One region of the Streptomyces sp. NBC_00370 genome, then DNA from elsewhere that is predicted to be linked to it. Evidence: riboswitches for the same ligand, from Rfam matches in the RefSeq annotation. Region 1 holds a riboswitch; each other region holds the start of a gene.
What was found. A riboswitch is a leader RNA that binds a small molecule or an ion and turns the genes downstream of it on or off. The one in region 1 is predicted to bind cyclic di-AMP.
Positions count from the first base shown of each region.

Region 1 (4,830 bases):
GTCTGCTCACCGAGCACCCGCAGCCTGGTCGCGGTGGAGAACCGGTCCCGGCTCCCGCTCATCGCTCGCCTCCCGTGTCACGTACGTACGTCCCCGGACACGGTACGGGACCGGGGCCGGGGACGTACGTACGACGGGCGGGCAAGAGCAGGACCGCCGTGCTGCCTGTGCTACTCGGCGGAGCGGAAGCGCGGGAACGCGCTGCGGCCCGCGTAGACGCCCGCGTCGTCGAGGATCTCCTCGATGCGCAGCAGCTGGTTGTACTTGGCGACGCGCTCCGAGCGGGCCGGTGCGCCGGTCTTGATCTGGCCGCAGTTCACGGCGACGGCGAGGTCGGCGATGGTGACGTCCTCGGTCTCGCCCGAGCGGTGCGACATCATGCACTTGAAGCCGTTGCGCTGCGCCAGCTCGACGGCGTCGAGCGTCTCGGTCAGCGAACCGATCTGGTTGACCTTGACGAGCAGCGCGTTGGCCGAGCCCTCCTCGATACCGCGGGCGAGGCGCTCCGGGTTGGTGACGAAGAGGTCGTCGCCGACGATCTGGACCTTGGCGCCCAGCTTGTCGGTGAGGACCTTCCAGCCGGCCCAGTCGTCCTCGAACAGCGGGTCCTCGATGGAGACGAGCGGGTACGAGGCGACGAGCTCCTCGTAGTACTCGGTCATCTCGGCGGCCGAGCGGGACTCGCCCTCGAAGTTGTACTTGCCCTCGCTGTAGAACTCGGAGGCGGCGACGTCGAGCGCGAGCGCGATGTCACGGCCGGCGACGTAGCCGGCCTCCTTGATCGCTTCGAGGATGAGGTCGAGCGCGGCGCGGTTGGAGTCCAGGTTCGGCGCGAAGCCGCCCTCGTCACCGAGACCGGTGGCCAGGCCCTTGTCCTTCAGGACGCGCTTGAGGGTGTGGTAGACCTCGGCGCCCCAGCGCAGCGCCTCGGAGAAGGACTCGGCGCCGATCGGGGCGATCATGAACTCCTGGATGTCCACGTTCGAGTCGGCGTGCGACCCGCCGTTCAGGATGTTCATCATCGGGACGGGCAGCAGGTGCGCGTTCGGACCGCCGAGGTAGCGGAACAGCGGCAGGTCGGACGCCTCGGAGGCGGCGTGCGCCACGGCGAGGGAGACACCCAGGATGGCGTTGGCGCCGAGCGACGACTTGTCGGGGGTGGCGTCCAGGTCCAGCATCGCCTGGTCGATCAGCCGCTGCTCGGTGGCGTCGTAGCCGACGAGCTCCGGGCCGATCTGCTCGATGACGGCGAGGACGGCCTTCTCGACGCCCTTGCCCTGGTAACGGTTCTGGTCACCGTCGCGGAGCTCAAGGGCCTCGAACGCACCGGTGGAGGCACCGGAGGGGACAGCAGCACGGCCTGTGCTGCCGTCGTCGAGGCCGACCTCGACCTCGACCGTGGGGTTGCCTCGGGAGTCGAGGATTTCCCGGGCTACGACGACGTCGATGGACGGCACGAGCATCTCCTTCTGGGATGTGACGCTTGGAGCGCAGGGCCCGTTGGCCTTGCGCCAAGAGCCTAACCGGCGGCGGGGCGTCGGCCGGCCTGTGCCCGCACGCTGGGACGAAATGAGGACCGAATACCCGGCAGGCCGGACAAATCCGGCGGCTGCTTCACCGGGACCCCGTAGCGGGCCCGCACCCGCACCCGCACAAGGAACCCCGGCCCGGCACGCACGGGGGACGCGCGCCGGACCGGGGTGGTCGGTGAGGACCGGTCGGGTCAGTGACCCGGGACTAGCTGAGGTGGAGCTGCTGGCCCGGGTAGATCACATCGGCGTCCTTGACGATGTCCTTGTTCAGGTCGAAGACCTTCTTCCAGCCGCCCTTGACGTGATGGGCGGTGGCGATCTTCGAAAGGGTGTCGCCACCCTTGACCTTGTACTCGCCGTCACCCTTCTTGATCGTGGTGGGACGGCTCTGGCCGCGCGACGCGGGCTGCGCCTCGCTGCGGCTCGACTGCTGCTTCGAGGAGGGCTGCGCCTGCTGCTGCTTGGGCTGCGCCTGCTGCTGGGGGGCCTGCTCCTGCGGCTGGGCGGCGTCCGAACTGCTGGACGCGCCGGACAGGTTGACGCCACAGCTCGGCCAGGCGCCCTTGCCCTGGCTGGCCAGGACCTTCTCGGCGACGGCTATCTGCTGCGACTTGGAGGCCTGGTCGGCGCTGGAGGCGTAGGCGGTGCCGCCGTACGCGGCCCAGGTGGACGACGAGAACTGCAGACCGCCGTAGTACCCGTTGCCGGTGTTGATCGACCAGTTGCCGCCGGACTCGCACGAGGCGACCTGGTCCCACTCCGAGGTGGAGGCGGCCGATGCGGACGTGGCACCGAGCAGCGGTACCGCGATGGCGGCACCGGTCACTCCGGCGAGCGTCGCGTAGCGGACGGCCTTGGACGGGCGGCGGTGCTTGGCATTGCTGGAACGCAGCATGGAGCATCTCCTCACCGACGCCTACGAGGTCAGCTGTCGGGTTCGGGCCAAGTGAGTTGCCCGGCCACCTGCCGCGTGACGGCAGGTGGCTACACCCCGAGCCGGTCGGCGGCCGTCTCTCGACGGCCGGGTCCGGCGCCTAACCTTGGGTCCCCCGCTCCTGCCTACGGCGCTTTACGCGACGACTGTTCCCGGCGTCCGGCGGCAGGATTCGGCGTGCCGGTCGACGGGGCCCGCGGTGCGAGCGGTTCAGACGTAAACACAGCCCGCCCCGGATGTTCAAAGGAGAGCATCACGGATAAATCGCCCTTACCGGTCTTCAACACCGTTGTGTTTTCGCAGGTGGGAGCGGAAAGGGACGAACCCGGCGGGCAGAGCACACCAATTACGGCAAAGAGACCCTTGTCTCACTTTCACAGAAGTGGACATAGGGTCTCTAACTGCCCTCGCTGCAGAGGCTACTTCGCGAGATCCGCACTGGCCAGCGCCGCGTCCGCCGCGTAGATCTGCTGCCAGCCGCCCGGCAGCTTCAGCGCGTCGGTGATCAGCGTCGGGGCCTCGTCCACGGGGGCGGCGTACTGACCGACGGAGATGCCGTCACCCTTCGCGTCATGTACCGGTTCGTTAACTCGCGAGGCATGACGGCCAGTTTCCCGCTGTTCGCCCGAATTGCCCGGCCGTGTCGTCTCGGGAGCCGCGGCGCCGCGGTGCTTGGACGCCTTGGAGGGGGTCCCGGACGGCGTGCCGGACGGTGTCCCGGAGGCGTCAGGGGCGGGCGTGGTCGCCGAGGGGGCGCCGGAGGGGGTGGTGGCCGACGGCGAAGGCGCGGGCGTGTCCGTGGCCTTCGGGGACGTGCTGCTGTCGCCGCCGCCGGTCACGCCGTCGATCAGACCACCGACCACGCTGCCGACGGTGCCGCCGCCGTTGTCGTTGCTCACGCCGGTCGGCGCCTCGTCCTCGGCCGCCGGGTCGGAACCCGCACCGGGGTCGACGTCCGGCGTGACGTCGCTCTTGGTGAGACCGGAGACCGCGGCGCAGCTCGTCCACGCCTGCGGGCCCTGTGCGTCGAGGACCTTCTCGGCCACCTGTATCTGCTGGGCGCGGCTGGCGAGGTCGGGCCGGCTGGCGTACTGGTCACCCCCGAAGGAGTTCCAGGTCTCCTGCGACATCTGCAGCCCGCCGTAATAGCCGTTCTCCAGGTTCGCGCTCCACGTGCCGCCGCTCTCGCACTCGGCGACGTGGTCCCAGGTCGTGGCGTCTGCGGCGGAGGCGCCGGCAGCGCCGAGCAGCGGGATCGCGATCGCCGATCCGGTCACCCCTGCGGCGACGATCAGTGCGGGAGCCTGCCGAGGGCGGCGATGACGGCCGTTCGCGGACATGCGGTTGCCTTCCGTGTGACGGGAAATACGACTACACCGTGTGGCTGGTGGAGCTGTCGGTGAACGTAGCGGTACTCGAACGTCTGTCACAAGTCGATGCAGCGGAGATCACGTGAAAGTCACGGACTTGACGGTTTGTCAGTCGGACAGAGGTGTGAACTGCACCGGAAGCGTGCGCAATCCACGCATGATGAGCCCCCCACGCCACCGCAAATCGGAAGGATCCTCCGCAAGGCGCACATCGGGCAGCCGGGTCAGAAGTGTGGCAAGTGCGGTCCGACCCTCCAGCCGTGCCAGGGGTGCGCCGAGGCAGTAGTGGATTCCGTGCCCGTATCCGAGGTGTTGATTGTCACTCCGAGCGAGATCCAGCCGGTCGGGGTCGTCGAAGCGGGCGGGGTCGCGGTCGGCGGCGGCGAGGACGACGAGGACGGGGTCGCCGGTCGCGACGGCCACCCCGCCGACGGTCAGCGGTTCGGTCGCGTAGCGCCAGGTGGCGAGTTCCACCGGCCCGTCGTAGCGCAGGAGTTCTTCCACGCCCGTGGCGAGCAGGCCGGTGTCGCCGGCGGCGAGCGCTTCCTGGAGCCTGGTCCGCTGGCCGGGGTTGCGCAGCAGCGCGTACGTGCCGTTGCCGATGAGGTTGACCGTCGTCTCGAATCCGGCGAACAGGATGATGAAGGCCATCGCCGCCGCTTCGTTCTCGGTCAGGTGCTCCCCGTGGTCGCCGGCCCGGATCAAACCTGAGATCAGATCGTCGCCGGGCTCCCGCCGCTTGCGGTGGATCAGTTCGGCGAGATAGCCGCGCATCTTCTTCACCGAGCGCGCGACGCCGCCGCGCGGACCTCCGCCGTGCCGGATCATCATGCCGGCCCAGTCCCTGAAGTCGTCCTGGTCCTCGGCCGGTACGCCGAGCAGGTCGCAGATCGCGTAGATGGGGAGCGGGAAGGCGAAGTCGTGGATGAGGTCGGCCGAGCCCTTCGCCGCGAAGTCGTCGATCAGCCGGTCCGTCAACTCCTGCACGCGTGGT
Region 1 covers NZ_CP107968.1:3,410,064-3,414,893, forward strand. The annotation lists gene OHS57_RS15100 (FtsB family cell division protein) at 1-62, opposite strand, end outside; gene eno (phosphopyruvate hydratase) at 171-1,457, opposite strand; gene OHS57_RS15110 (transglycosylase family protein) at 1,738-2,427, opposite strand; cyclic di-AMP (ydaO/yuaA leader) riboswitch at 2,431-2,609, opposite strand; gene OHS57_RS15115 (transglycosylase family protein) at 2,886-3,806, opposite strand; gene OHS57_RS15120 (cytochrome P450 family protein) at 3,945-4,830, opposite strand, start outside.

Region 2 (4,830 bases), 1.2 Mb from region 1:
AAATCCTGCCCCCGCTACTCACCACCGAAGGCCCGGATCCACACTGGATCCGGGCCTTCGGTGATTCCGCCGCCCGACCAGGCGCAAGAGCTCGCTGTCAGAGCTTGCGTCGTCCGGCCGAGGGGCGGATCGTCGGAGTGGACGGCCGGATCTTCGCCGGGCGTGCCGGTAGCCCACTCGGTCGATGCGGGTCGCAGCCCGGCGCGGCAGCGGCCAGCCTTGGTGGGGCGCGGTACCGTCCGCGACCGTAGCCGGAGCGGCAGGAGAGACAACTGGTGGGGATGCTTGGGAGCCGTAAGACTCCGGCAGCGCGCAGAGTGCAACGCGCGGACGGCGACCAGAGCCCCCGCGCGCGCTGGATCGTGCGCTGTATGCCGGCTTTCGTCATCTTCGTCGGGGTCGTCTTCGACTCGGCGACCCCCACCCGCTTCACCGCGTCCCCCTTCTTCGCCGCGGCCCCGCTGGTCGCCGCGCCCTTCTTCACCCTGACGGGCACCCTGCTGACGGGCACCGCCGCCGTGGCGATCGACATCGTGCTGCGCGTCTTCGGGGACGGGCTCTTCAGACTCCAGGCGTTCACCGAGCTGCTGACGATCCTGGTGGTCTCCGTCCTCGCGCTCGCCATCAACCGCATCGTCCGCCGCACCAACGAGCGGCTGACCTCTGCCCGGATCATCGCCGAGACGGCCCAGCGCGCCGTCCTGCCGACGCCCGCCGACCGGATCGGCGGGCTGCACATCGCCGCGCGGTACGAGGCGGCGCAGGAGGGCGCGTTCATCGGGGGAGACCTGTTCGCCGTACAGGACACCCCGCACGGCGTACGGCTGGTCGTCGGCGACGTGCGGGGCAAGGGGCTCGGGGCCGTCGAGACGGTGTCCGTGGTCATCGGCGCCTTCCGGGAGGCGGCGGAGCAGGAGAGCTCGCTGGAGGGGGTCGCGCAGCGGCTGGAGCGCGCCATGACCCGCGAGGGCGCGCGGCGCGGCACCATCGATCTCTTCGAGGGGTTCACCACCGCCGTGCTGGCCGAGATCCCGCACGGCAAGGACGTCGTGCGGCTGATCAACCGGGGGCACCCCGAGCCGCTGATGCTGTTCGCCGACGGCGCCGCGCTGATGCTCTCGCCGACCGAGTTCGCGCTGCCGCTGGGGATGGCCGAGCTGGGCGGGTGGCCGGACCGCGCCGACGAGATCGACTACCCGACGGGCGCGACGCTGCTCTTCTACACGGACGGCCTCTCCGAGGCGCGTGACCGGCAGGGCGTCTTCTACGACCCGCGCGGCCGGCTGGACGGGGTGATCTTCCCGGGGCCCGACGAACTGCTCGACGCGATGATCGGCGACGTACGGGTGCACACGGGCGGCGGCCCCAACGACGACATGGCGCTGCTCGCGGTCAGCAGGCCGGCGGAGGGGCAGCCCGAGCGGCGCAGAACGATGCCGGTCGTGCCGTAGGGCCGCGCTGGTCGTGCCGTAGATCGCGCGTATCGCTCGCCGGATCCTGTCCGGATCCCGTCCCGCTACCTTCCGTGTTCGAACGGCGCCCCTGCGCATAACTACTGACACACCATCAGAAACACGTGTGGGTCCGTAAACCCGTCAACTCGCCCACTTGCGCCTGCATGTGTCCTGTTACGTCCGATGCGAACTTGTTAACGATCACCGGGAACAGCTTGGAATAACGGCCTGGTCTCTATTAACGTTCGATAACGCAGCGCGGTCGTCCCAGCCGTCGTCAGAGATGGCGCCGTGCGCACGCGCCGAATCCCGCAAGGGAACCGGGGAACCAACAATTGGGGTGAATCGGGAGTTTCTTGCTGCCGCAAAGCAGCGAGTCGCACCCGTAGGAGACCTTCCTGCTCCGAACCCGTCAGCTAACCCGGTAGGCGAGAAGGAAGGAAAGGAGAGCGCCCCAGTGGCGTCCAACAAGCCTGCCCCCGAGGCCTCCCTCGAAACATCTCCCTTCGGCGGCCTCGCCACCGAAGCCCCGCCGGACGGGGCCTGGGGCGACTGGAATCCCACCGGTGAGTGGAATCCCACCGAGGAGTCCGTCCTCCCGGTACGCGGCAGGCATCGCGTCGCCAAGCAGCGCAACGGACTCGCCCGCAGCTCCACGGTCCTCGGTGTCGGTGTCATCGCCGCCGTCGGCGCCGGCGGTATCGCCACGGCGCAGGAGAAGCCCGCGGTCTCCATCTCGCTGCCGGACGCGATAACCGACCACATCCCGGACGCCAAGTCGCTGCCCGGTGTGAGCGCGCTGCTGCCGGACGAGACCGAGCCGAACATCCTGGCCAGCGCCCCCCTCGGCGGCACGGACCTGGTGGCGAGCTCCGCGGTCCAGCACGGCGCGACCGCCGGCGGCGACGCGGGCGAGGCCCTGCGGGCCCGGATCCTCCAGCAGGCCGAGCACCAGCAGGCGGAGGCCGACCAGGCGGCCCAGGCGGCCGCCGAGACCACCGCGGCGAAGCAGGCCGAGGCCGAGGCGAAGAAGCAGCAGACCGAGGCCCAGAAGAAGGTCGAAGAGGCGAAGCAGAAGGCGGAGGAAGCGGCCAAGAAGAAGGCCGAGGAGCTCCGGCTCGCGAAGCTCGCCTCCAGCTACACCCTCCCCGTCGCCTCGTACACGATCACCTCCACCTTCGGTGAGGCCGGCTCCATGTGGGCCTCCGGCTACCACACGGGACTGGACTTCGCCGCGCCCACGGGCACCCCGATCAAGGCCATCCACAGCGCTACCGTCAAGTCGGCCGGCTGGGCCGGCTCGTACGGCTACCGCACGGTCCTGGAGCTGGAGGACGGCACGGAGCTGTGGTTCTGCCACCAGTCCTCGATGACCGTCACAGCGGGCCAGAAGGTCACCACCGGCGATGTGATCGGCCGCGTCGGCGCGACCGGCAACGTGACCGGGCCGCATCTGCACCTTGAGGTGCACACCCCGGACGGCACCGGTATCGACCCGAACGGATGGCTGCAGGCCAGGGGCATCAACCCCTGACCCCACCAGACCCCGGCGGCTCCGGCGCTCACCCCCCGACGTCGGAGTCGTCGGTCTTTCGGCGTTCAATGGACGAATGACCGATCTGCGAAAGCTGGGCACCTCCGACCTCCACGTCTCCCCGCTGGCCCTCGGCGGCAACGTCTTCGGCTGGGGCGCCGACGAGGCACAGTCCTTCGCCGTACTGGACGCGTACACGGCGGCGGGCGGCAACTTCATCGACACCGCCGACTCGTACACCGCCTGGGTCGACGGCAACGAGGGCGGCGAGTCCGAGACCATCATCGGCGACTGGGTCGCCTCACGCGGCAACCGCTCCGACGTCCTGATCGCCACCAAGGTCGCCAGCCACCCGAAGCGCAAGGGGCTCGCGCCGGCGAACATCAAGGCGGCGGTCGAGGACTCGCTGCGCCGACTGCGTACCGACTACATCGACCTGTACTACACGCATGTCGACGACACGAGCGTCTCCGTCGAGGACATCGTCACGACCCTCGACCAGCTGGTGAAGGAGGGCAAGGTCCGCGCGGTGGCCGCCTCCCAGATCGGGCCCGAGCGGCTGTCCGAGTCCGTCACCTTCGCCGAGAAGGAGGGCCTGGCCCGCTATGCGGCGCTCCAGGTCAACTACAACCTCGTCTCGCGGGACAGCTACGAGGGCGAACTGCGGGACGTCGTCGCCCGGCACGGGCTGGCCGCCGTGCCGTTCTTCTCGCTCGCCCGCGGCTTCCTGACCGGCAAGTACCGGCCCGGCACGACCGTCGAGAGCGTACGCAGCGAGGGCGCGGCCGAATATCTGAACACCGACCGTGGTCCCCGGGTCCTCGCCGCGCTCGACCGGGTCGCGGGGGCGCACGGCGCCGAGGTCGCGACCGTGGCGCTGGCCTGGCTGGCCGCGCAGCCGACCGTCGCTGTGCCGCTCGCCTCCGCGCGTACGGTCGAGCAGCTGCCGTCGCTGCTGGCGGTCGCGGATCTCGAACTGACGCCGGAAGAACTCGCGGAGCTGACGGCGGCCTCGGCGTAGGGGCGCCGCGGCCCGGGTATCCGGGCTCAGTACTGGCGGTACGGGTTGTAGCCGTCGTAGTCGACGTACGGCGGCGGCACCCAGACCCGGCCCGTGGCCCGCGCCGCGTAGGTGAGCGCGGGCCCCGCCAGCTCCTTCCGCTCCCACAGCCGGTCCAGCAGCTCCCGCTCGCGCTCGGCGAAGTCGCCGACGGCGAGACCGCGCCCGGCGCGGTGGCGCAGGAACGCCAGGGAGGTCGCCGTCACCTCGTACTCGGTGACCGCCCGCGCGGCCGTCGTGCCGTACGTACGGCCCGCGTAGTCCCGCGCCATGGTGCGGGCCCGCATCGAGGACAGCGCGGCCGGCTCGGCCGTCCCCAGCCAGCCCGCCGCCGCGTACGCGGGCAGCTGCGCGGCGACGGTGCGCAGCTCGCGCTGTCTGGCCCAGATCACCAGCCAGGTCACCAGGCCGAAGACGGGGAACATGAACATGCCGTAGACCGCGTAGAAGCCGTACGGGCCGAAGGCGGACGACGACACGTTCCACAGGGCGTGCATGCCCATCGCCAGGAGCAGGCCGAGCAGCGGCAGCCCGAGGCGGCGGAGCTTGCGGTGCGGGGGCGCCAGCGCGGCGAGCCCGAAGCCGATGCCGGTCATGACCGTGAACAGCGGGTGCGCGAACGGTGACATGACGATCCGTACGAAGAACGTGGCGACGGTGTACGTCGCGAAGCCCGTCTGGCCGAAGTCCCGGTCCTCGCCGAAGGCGTTGCCGAGGTAGAGGATGTTCTCGGTGAAGGCGAAGCCGGTCGCGGTGAAGCCGGCGACCACCGCGCCGTCCAC
Region 2 covers NZ_CP107968.1:4,622,433-4,627,262, forward strand. The annotation lists tRNA gene OHS57_RS20655 (tRNA-Met) at 1-17, shown strand, start outside; gene OHS57_RS20660 (PP2C family protein-serine/threonine phosphatase) at 282-1,451, shown strand; cyclic di-AMP (ydaO/yuaA leader) riboswitch at 1,745-1,900, shown strand; gene OHS57_RS20665 (M23 family metallopeptidase) at 1,912-2,988, shown strand; gene OHS57_RS20670 (aldo/keto reductase) at 3,065-4,009, shown strand; gene OHS57_RS20675 (PrsW family intramembrane metalloprotease) at 4,036-4,830, opposite strand, start outside.
Region 2: linked by a shared signal. The riboswitch ahead of OHS57_RS20665 (M23 family metallopeptidase) and the one ahead of OHS57_RS15110 (transglycosylase family protein) in region 1 are both predicted to bind cyclic di-AMP.

Region 3 (4,830 bases), 2.6 Mb from region 1:
CGCCAGGCCGACGGCGGTGCCCGGCAGCTGCAGGGTGCGCGACAGGAAGAGCAGATAGACGGTCATCAGACCGGCGAAGGAGAACTGGAAGAGGGCCGAGCAGATCCCCACGGCCCGCAGCGAGCCGTCGCTGACGACCAGACGCAGTCCCTCGTGGATCTGCCGCCACATCCGGACGGCGGACCGCCCCTCGGACCCGGGCCCGGATCCCGCCCCGGACAGGGGTACCGGCTCGTTGCGGCTGATCCGCCGGACCGACAGGGACGACAGGACGAAGAAGCAGGCGTTGGCCGCCGCGGCGACCGGTACGGAGAGCAGCGAGACCATCGCCCCGCCGAGCGCGGGGCCGCCGATCTGCGCCGCCGACCTGCTGCCCTCCAGCAGGCTGTTGCCCTGGGCGAGCTGGTCGCGTGGCACCAGGCGTACCAGCGACGCCTGGTACGCCACGTCGAAGCACACGCTCAGTACGCCCACCAGGAAAGCGACCACGAACAGCACCGGAACGCCGAGCACCCCGAGAAGACAGCAGACCGGGATCACGGCCAGTGCCACGGCGCGGCCCGCGTCGGCCAGCACCATCATGGTGCGGGAGCGCCTGCGGTCCACCCACGCCCCCACGAAGAGCGAGAACAGCAGGATCGGTGCCTGCTGCACCGCGCGGAGGGCGCCGAGCTGACCGGCGCCCGCGTGCAGTGCCACCACGGCGACGAGCGGCAGTGTGACCTGCGCGGCCTGTGCCCCGAGCTGCGAGGCGCTCTGGCCGGCCCAGAGACTGCGGAAATCACGGTCCCGCGACAGGGCGGGAAGACGGAACGGCACAGTGACCCCTTGGGGCGCCGAGGGCTGAGGAAAAGGCTCGCCGTGCCGCGATCAGAGGCGGCACGCGATGACAGGTCGGTCGGGACCTACGTCAACGCGCGCTCGGGTGACCGGGCATCTCAGCTCCTCACGGGGTCGGCCGTCGTTCGGAGATTAACCGTCGGACGTCCGCCGCGAAAGCGATATTCGGTGCGGCGGTGTCCGCCCTCCGTCAGCTCAACCGGCGAACCGGGGAAGCCACTTCACCCGGTAGTCGGGGTGTCCCGCGTGCTCGGCCGCGATCTGCCGGACGACGAAGCCCAGGCCGACCGCGCGCCCGGAGGGGAAGTCACGGGCGGGGCGGTCCACGTCCAGCTCGGCCACCTCCGCGTACTCGCCGATGAGTACCCGGGTGGTCTCGATACGGCGGAGGGTCTGCGCCGGGTCCTGGTGGGCGATGTGATGGTCGTAGCCGTAGTCCTTCATGCTGAAGGCGATCGGGCCCGTGGAGCTGTGCACCTCGCCCGGCCGGTCCGGCGGGCACCGCCACGTGTCGCTGCCACCGTTGCGCGCGATCTGCTCCTCCTCGTCCAGCCGGGCCCGGACGAAGGTGATCAGTGCTTCGTTCTCGCTCACGCGTCTTGCTCCTCGAAAACGGCCCGTCCAGAGCTGTCAGTGGGCTTGGCGGGCTGGGACGGCCGTAGGGAAGGATACCGCGCGCGGCAACGGCACTTGCCTCGTCCGCGACCACACGCGCGCTTCCCATATGGGCGATTTGGCGGTATTGACCTTCAAGTCCGTATAGCCACCGATAGGTCAACTTGTCGTTCGGCGTTCCTCGTTGGAGCGCGCGGTTGCGGTATATCCCCGTGATGTGTGTCACGTAAGGACATGTCGGGCGTGCGCGCGGCCGGCTGCTATTTCCCGCGCACAGAAGGAAAGTTGAGTTCTCGGATCTTGTTCCGGTAACGAGATGTCGAACCGTCGGATTCCCGATTCGAGATGTTCCTGTAATCCCGGACTTGTTCAGGCCGGTCTTTGTCGCTTACGTTCACGTCACTCCGGGTGGACCGCCTAATCCTGCCGCCGTCCGGAAAACCCAATCCCACTCACTTACGGCAGGAGCGGGGGACCCAAGGTAAGCCGCCGGTCCGTAAACAGGACCGGCTAGGGGTGAAGCCACATTCATGTGGCCGGACATCTCCAGTCCGAACCCGACAGCTCACCTCGCAGGCGACGGAGAGGAATTAGTCATGCCCAAGAAGCACCGTCGTCCCCGTACCGGCCGGCTCACCCGACGCCTTATCGCATTCGGTACGGGTGGTGCGGCGCTCACCATCCCGCTGGTGGCCGCCACCACCGCCACAGCGGCGCCGTCCGTCCACAGCTCGGCCGTCGAGTCGGCCGTGAAATCGGCCCCCGCGTCCGTCGTGGCCGCCAAGAAGGCCGCGCCGACCACGTACTCCGTGGTCTCCGGTGACTCGCTCGCCAAGATCGCCCGCACCCACTCGCTGAGCGGTGGCTGGAAGAAGCTCTACCAGGACAACCGGCAGGCCGTCGGCGGCAACCCGTCGCTGATCCACCCCGGCCTCAAGCTGACCCTGGGCGGGAAGGCGGCGTCGAGGACGGCGGCGACGACCGCCGACAGGACTGTCACGAAGAGCGCTCCGAAGAGTGCCCCGAAGGCCGAGGCCAAGCCCGCCACGGCGGCGGCCGTCCCGTCCGGCAAGAGCGCCCAGGGCGGTACGAGCACCACCCCCATCCAGACGGCGGCCGCGTCGTACACCAACGACCTGGACGGCTGGATCAAGGAGTCGCTGGACATCATGGCCGCCCACGGCATCCCGGGCAGCTACGACGGCATCTACCGCAACATCATGCGGGAGTCGTCGGGCAACCCGGCGGCCATCAACAACTGGGACTCGAACGCCGCCGCCGGCACGCCGTCCAAGGGACTGCTGCAGGTCATCGACCCGACGTTCCAGGCGTACCACGTGGACGGCACGTCCATGGACAGCTACGACCCGGTGGCCAACATCACCGCCGCGTGCAACTACGCGGCTGCCACCTACGGCTCGATCGACAACGTGAACGGTCCCTACTGACCGGACCTTCACCCACCTGACGGGCCCACTCCGGCCGGACGACGCACACGTCCGGCGGGGGTGGGCCCGTTCGGCATGCGGGGGACATGGCGCATCGTGCAGTCGCCGATACGGCGCGCACCGGTACGTCCGCTGCCCCGGCCGAGGCCGGCCATCGCGTAGCCGATGCTGCCGAAGGCGATCAGGGTGAGCAGCAGAGCGAGGGTCCAGAAGAGCATCGCCGGGCCTCCGGGGTCTCGGAGCGGGGCGTGACTCCTGCCCGCGGTGGGACGCATCGGCAACGATGCGCAGAGTGCGATCCCTGGGGACGATAGCCCGTCGGGGCGTTTCTGAACAGGTGTCAAGTGGCCATCCGCGCCGCCCGCGCCCGGCGCCGGCCCGCTGGGCTGAATGAACGTCAGGGAAACGGCACCCGTCGTGTCGAAGTCATATTTACGTACAACCTTCTGAGGGGTGTGTGAATCTCACTCGGTGACCGCCGCTGTTGACGAGGGGGCCCGAATGCTGAAAGTGAGCATAGTGATTCCGGTTTACAACGCCGGAGAGCATCTGGATCGCTGCGCCGCATCACTGACCGGCCAGAGCCTTGGCTCCGACGCCTACGAGATTCTCTATGTGAATGACGGGTCGACGGACGACTCGGCCGAGCGGCTGCGCCGGCTCGCCGCCCGCCACCCGCATGTGCGCGTCCACCATCAGGAGAACTCCGGCTGGCCGGGCAAGCCCCGCAACGTCGGCGTGCGACTGGCCCGCGGCAAGTACGTGCAGTTCGTCGACCAGGACGACGAACTCGCCCCGGAGTCACTGGAACGCCTGGTCAGGCTGGGTGAGCGGAACGACTCGGACATCGTGCTTGGCAAGATGTACGGCACGATGACGGGACCGAGCAACGTGTTCAAACGGACCGTCGAGCGCTGCACGGTCAAGGACGCGCCACTGATCGAGAGCCTGACGCCGCACAAGATGTTCCGGAGATCCTTTCTGCTGGACCACGGCATCACATTTCCCGAAGGGCGCGTCCGGCTGGAGGACCAGCTCTTCATGGCCCGCGCCTACACCCGGGCGCGCACCGTCTCCATTCTCGGTGACTATCCGACCTACCGCTGGGTCCGCAGGGCGGACGGCGGGAACAACAGCAGCGGCGTCACGACGGCCGACACGTACTACCGCCATCTGCGGCATGTCGTCGAGGCCGTCAAGGAGGGCACGGAACCGGGGGAGTTGCGCGACAGACTGCTACGGCGTTCCTATCGGGTGGAATTACTCCGTCCGGTGACCGAGCCGCGCGTTCTGCAACGGACCGGGGCTCAACTGCGCACCTATTTCGATGTCGTTCGGAAGATGGCGCTGGAATGTTTCCCACCGGGCGTCAGAGAAGGAATGCCGGCCGTCGGGAGACTGCGGGCCACCCTGCTGGAGGAGGGCCGGCTGGAATCCCTTGTCGAACTCGCCCGGCGCACCGGTGGAATCAGGCCGCGGCTCGACATGGAGAAACCGTTCTGGCGGCAGGACAAACTCGTGGTGCGGACCACGGTCCGTCATGTCAGGCCGAATGGTGAGCCGTTGGTCCTCGTGGAGCGCGAGGGAAAATTCTTCCTCGATCCCGAACTGCTGGCGGGAATCGAAGGCGCGGAGAACGTCGAGGTGACCGATCCTTTCTCCTACGCCACGGGCGAGCTGCTCGTGCAGAACACCTCCGACGGCCACTGGTGGTATCCCGACAGTGAACTGACCCCCGAACTGAGGCCGCTCGGCGCCGGACGGCACGAAGTGGTGATCACGGGGGAGACGCTTCTCGACCCGGACACGCTCGCCGGCGGCAACCCGCTCGCGAGCGGCCGCCACCACGTGTGGCTCAACTACCAGGTGCTGGGCCTCGGCCGGCGGGCCAGGGTCGCCAGCGAGGACCGGCCGTATCTCGGGGTGC
Region 3 covers NZ_CP107968.1:825,199-830,028, reverse strand. The annotation lists gene OHS57_RS03545 (MFS transporter) at 1-819, opposite strand, end outside; gene OHS57_RS03540 (DUF6221 family protein) at 1,036-1,434, opposite strand; cyclic di-AMP (ydaO/yuaA leader) riboswitch at 1,885-2,049, shown strand; gene OHS57_RS03535 (LysM peptidoglycan-binding domain-containing protein) at 2,052-2,903, shown strand; gene OHS57_RS03530 (hypothetical protein) at 2,912-3,121, opposite strand; gene OHS57_RS03525 (glycosyltransferase family 2 protein) at 3,405-4,830, shown strand, end outside.
Region 3: linked by a shared signal. The riboswitch ahead of OHS57_RS03535 (LysM peptidoglycan-binding domain-containing protein) and the one ahead of OHS57_RS15110 (transglycosylase family protein) in region 1 are both predicted to bind cyclic di-AMP.

Region 4 (4,830 bases), 3.0 Mb from region 1:
CCACCGGTTTCGCGGGGGCTTCGGGGGCCGCTTCGCGCAGGGCCGCCGCCAGGGCGGGGCCGTCGGCCGGGTGTGCGGTGCCGTCGTCGGCGACGACGCCCGGGATCGCCGTCACCACGACCGCGTCGCAGGCCGGGTCGACGACGGCCGTGGCCAGCGCGGCGCGGAAGACCTCGGGGGTGGCCGCAGTCGTCAGGTCCAGCGGCGGCAGGGGGCGCAGCCCCGCTGCGAGGCAGGCGTCGTAGGTGAGCAGGCCGAGGGACTCGGAGTTGCCGAGGATCGCCACGCGCGGCCCGGCGGGCAGCGGCTGTCCCGCGAGCAGCAGTCCGGCGTCCACCATCTCGGTCACGGTGTCGACGCGGATGACGCCGGCCTGCCGCATCAGGGCCGAGACCGTGCCCTCCGGGATGCGGCTGACCGGGACGGCGTGGCCGGGCGGTTCGCTGCCGGTGTGCCGGGCGCCCTTGACGACGACGACCGGTTTCGTGGCGGCCATCCGGCGGGCGAGCCGGGTGAACTTGCGCGGGTTGCCGAGCGATTCGAGGTACATCAGGACCACGTCGGTCTCCGGGTCCTCGTACCAGTACTGCAGGAACTCGTTGCCCGAGACGTCGGCGCGGTTGCCCGCCGAGACGAAGGACGAGAGGCCGGCGCCGCGCCGGTGGAGGCCGGAGAGCAGGGCGATACCGATCGCGCCCGACTGGGTGAAGAGCCCGATGCGGCCGCGGTGCGGCGACTGCGGTGTGAGGGAGGCGTTCAGCCGTACGTCGGCCGCGGTGTTGATGATCCCGAAGGCGTTGGGGCCGATGAGCCGCATCCCGTACGAGCGGGCCTGCCGCAGCAGGGCGCGCTGGCGCTCCCTGCCCCGGTCGCCGCTCTCGGCGTATCCGGCGGAGAGCACGACCACGCCCCGTACGCCGTGCGCGCCGCAGTCGGCGACGGCGTCCGGCACCCGGCCGGCGGGTACGGCGATGACGGCCAGGTCGACCGGGCCTTCGACGGCGGCGACCGAGCGCAGGGCGGGTACGCCGTCCAGCTCGCCCTCGTCGTCGGCGAAGGCGCTGTTGACCGCGTACGTACGGCCGGTGAAGCCGGCGCCGAGGAGGTTGCGCAGGACCGTGCGGCCGACGCCGCCGGGGGTCCGGCTGGTGCCGACGACGGCAACGGATCCGGGGGCCAGCAGCCGCTGCACCGAGCGCGCCTCGGCCCGCTGCTCACGGCCGCGCTGCACGGCCAGCGACTCGGCGGTGGGTTCGAGGTCGAGGGTGAGGCGTACGGCGCCGTCCTCGAAGCTGCGCTTCTGGGTGAATCCGGCGTCCCGGAACACCTTGATCATCTTGTTGTTGGCGGGCAGCACCTCGGCGGCGAAGCGCCGGATGCCGCGCTCGCGTGCGACCGCCGCGATGTGTTCGAGCAGTGCGGAGGCGACGCCGCGCCCCTGGTGGGCGTCCTGGACGAGGAAGGCGACCTCCGCCTCGTCGGCGGGCGCCGAGGCCGAGCGGCCCAGCTCGTCGATCCGGTCGTAGCGGACGGTCGCGATGAAGTCGCCGCCCACGGTGACGGCGAGTCCGACCCGGTCCACGTAGTCGTGGTGGGTGAACCGGTGCACGTCCTTGTCGGAGAGCCGGGGGTACGGCGCGAAGAAGCGGTAGTACTTGGACTCGTCGGAGACCTGCTCGTAGAAGCTCACCAGCCGTTCGGCGTCGTCGGCGGTGATGGGCCTGATCCGCGCGGTGCCTCCGTCGCGCAGCACCACGTCTGCTTCCCAGTGATCGGGGTACGCGTGATCCGACGGCGTCATACGTCAAGCCTATGGCCTGACCCGCGGCGTTCGCAGCGGTCGCGGCCGGTGGCGGGGCGGGGCACCCTGGGGCGGCAGAACCGTTTTGGCCGCACATGAGACACTGGTCTAGACAACCTCTTGAGACTTGAAGGGCAACACCATGGCTGAGCGCCGCGTCAACGTCGGCTGGGCCGAGGGCCTGCACGCCCGCCCCGCATCCATCTTCGTCCGCGCCGCCACGGCCTCCGGCGTCCCCGTCACGATCGCGAAGGAAGGCGGCAGCCCGGTCAACGCCGCGTCCATGCTGGCCGTGCTGGGACTCGGTGCGCAGGGCGGCGAGGAGGTCGTGCTCGCTTCCGACGCGGACGGCGCCGACGCCGCGCTGGACCGGCTGTCGAAGCTGGTGGCCGAGGGACTGGACGAGCTTCCCGAGACGGTCTGACCCGCCCGGCGCGTCCGAAGCGTCCGTAGCCAAGCGGCGGTGACCCCCGGATCCGGGGGTCACCGCCGCTTGGCTGTCCGCGTGGGCCCGCGGGGGCCGCCGGTGTCAGACGTGCACGCCGTGCTTGCGCAGATACGCCAGCGGGTCGACGTCCGTGCCGTACTCCTGGCCGGTCCTGGCCTCGAAGTGCAGATGCGGTCCTGTGGCGTTGCCCGTCGCCCCCGAGAGGGCGATCCGCTCCCCCGGCGTGACGGACTGGCCGACCGTCACCTGGATCGAGGAGAGATGGCCGTACTGCGTGTACATGCCGTCGCGCATCCGGATCACCACGTTGTTGCCGTAAGCGCCGCCCCAGCCCGCCTCCACGACGGTGCCGGCGCCGACGGCGACCACCTCGGTGCCCGTGGCGGCGTGGAAGTCGATGCCGGTGTGGCTGCCGGACGACCACAGCGCCCCGCCGCTCTCGTACCCGGTGCTCACGTACGAGTGCGCGACCGGCGTCCGGAAGGCGTTCAGCCGCTTGCGCGCGGCGGCGCGCGCGGCGCGCTGCCTGGCCTCGCGCACCTCTTGGGCGCGCGCCTCGGCCTTCCGCTTCGCCTCCGCCCTGGCCTCGGCGACCCGCTTCGCCTGCTCGGCGGCGGCCCGCTGGGCCGTCGCCTGGGCGGCGATGGTGTCGCTTATCGAATCGCCGATGACGATGGCCTGGGTGGTGCTGCTGCCCTGTCCTGCGGCCGGGCCCTCGGGCTCGGCGGCGAGCGCCTGGGAGGACAGTGCTCCGACGACTCCGCTGACGGTGAGCGTCGCGACGCCCGCCACGCTCATGCTCCTGCGGGTGGGACGTCTGCGGGCACGGTGCTTCCCGGTGGGACGGGTGAACGCCATGGAGTGGCTGATCCTTTCCTTCCTTCTCGCCTACCGGGTTAGCTGACGGGTTCGGAGCAGGAAGGTCTCCTACGGGCACCTCCGCACGGCCGGCGAAGGCATCCGATTCACCCCAGGGACATGGGTCCCCGGCTCCCCAGGCTCGCGCCTGACGGGGACTCGGCGATGGCTGCCCGATGCCGCGGACGCGGCTGGTGACTGGCGGACAGCCCGACCGACGCTAAGCGGGCGGACTTCGCATCACCAAAGCCGCGCGGGCATTTGTAGCGCACACCACAGGGCAGAGCGGGCAAAAGGGAGAACCCCGGCCACCCGCACCGGGGTTCTCCCCTGAGGTCCTGCCGCTCGGATCGGCCCTTACGGACGGATCAGCCCGCGACGACCGTCACATCGCCGATACCGAGAGCCGTGACCGGCTCCTTGATCTGCGCGGCGTCACCGACGAGCACCGTGACGAGCCGGTCGACCGGGAACGCGTTGACGGCAGCGGCCGTCGCCTCGACCGTGCCCGTCTCGGCCAGCCGCGCGTACAACTGCGCCTGGAAGTCGTCCGGGAGATGCTGCTCGACCTGGTCGGCCAGCGTCCCGGCGACCGAGGCGGCCGTCTCGTACTTCAGCGGGGCGACCCCGACCAGGTTCTGCACGGCGACGTCCCGCTCGGCCTCGGTGAGACCGTCCGCCGCGAGGGTGCGCAGCACCGTCCAGAGGTCCTCCAGCGCCGGGCCGGTGGACTCCGTGTCCACCGAACCGCTGATGGCGAGCATCGCGGCGCCCGTGCCGTCGGCGGCCGAGCGCAGCACCTGGCCGAACGCCCGTACGCCGTACGTGTAGCCCTTCTCCTCACGCAGCACCCGGTCGAGCCGGGAGGTGAGCGTGCCGCCCAGGCAGTACGTGCCGAGCACCTGGGCCGGCCAGACGCGGTCGTGCCGGTCGGCGCCGATGCGGCCGATCAGCAACTGCGTCTGTACGGCGCCCGGTCGGTCCACGATCACGACGCGGCCCGTGTCGTCGGCGGTGACGGCGGGCACCGGGCGCGGCTCTGCCGTGTTGCCCGTCCAGTCGCCGAGGCTGTCGGCGAGCACCTGGTCCAGATCGACGCCGGTGAGATCGCCGACGACCACGGCGGTCGCCGTGGCCGGACGGACGTACGCGTCGTAGAAGGCGCGCACGCCCGCCGCGTCGATCCGCTCGACCGTCTCCTCGGTGCCCTGGCGCGGCCGGGACATCCGCAGGGACGCCGGGAACAGCTCCTTGGAGAGCTGCTTGGCGGCGCGGCGGCCCGGGTTGGCCGTCTCGTGCGGGATCTCGTCGAGGCGGTTGCGCACCAGCCGCTCGATCTCGCTGTCCGCGAAGGCGGGGGCGCGCAGCGCCTCCGCGACCAGGCCGAGCGCCTTGGGCAGCCGGGAGACCGGCACTTCGAGGGAGACCCGGACGCCGGGGTGGTCGGCGTGCGCGTCGAGCGTGGCGCCGCAGCGCTCCAGCTCGGCGGCGAACTCCTCGGCCGAGTGCTTGTCGGTGCCCTCTGACAGGGCGCGCGCCATGATCGTGGCGATGCCGTCGAGCCCTTCCGGCTCGGCGTCGAGGGGGGCGTCGAGACAGATCTCGACGGCCACCACCTGCTGTCCCGGGCGGTGACAGCGCAGCACCGTCAGACCGTTGGCCAGGGCGCCCCGTTCGGGCGCGGGGAAGGCCCAGGGCCTGGCCTCGCCGGCCGTCGGCCGCG
Region 4 covers NZ_CP107968.1:6,395,237-6,400,066, reverse strand. The annotation lists gene OHS57_RS28590 (bifunctional acetate--CoA ligase family protein/GNAT family N-acetyltransferase) at 1-1,801, opposite strand, end outside; gene OHS57_RS28585 (HPr family phosphocarrier protein) at 1,944-2,225, shown strand; gene OHS57_RS28580 (M23 family metallopeptidase) at 2,331-3,107, opposite strand; cyclic di-AMP (ydaO/yuaA leader) riboswitch at 3,121-3,282, opposite strand; gene OHS57_RS28575 (M16 family metallopeptidase) at 3,476-4,830, opposite strand, start outside.
Region 4: linked by a shared signal. The riboswitch ahead of OHS57_RS28580 (M23 family metallopeptidase) and the one ahead of OHS57_RS15110 (transglycosylase family protein) in region 1 are both predicted to bind cyclic di-AMP.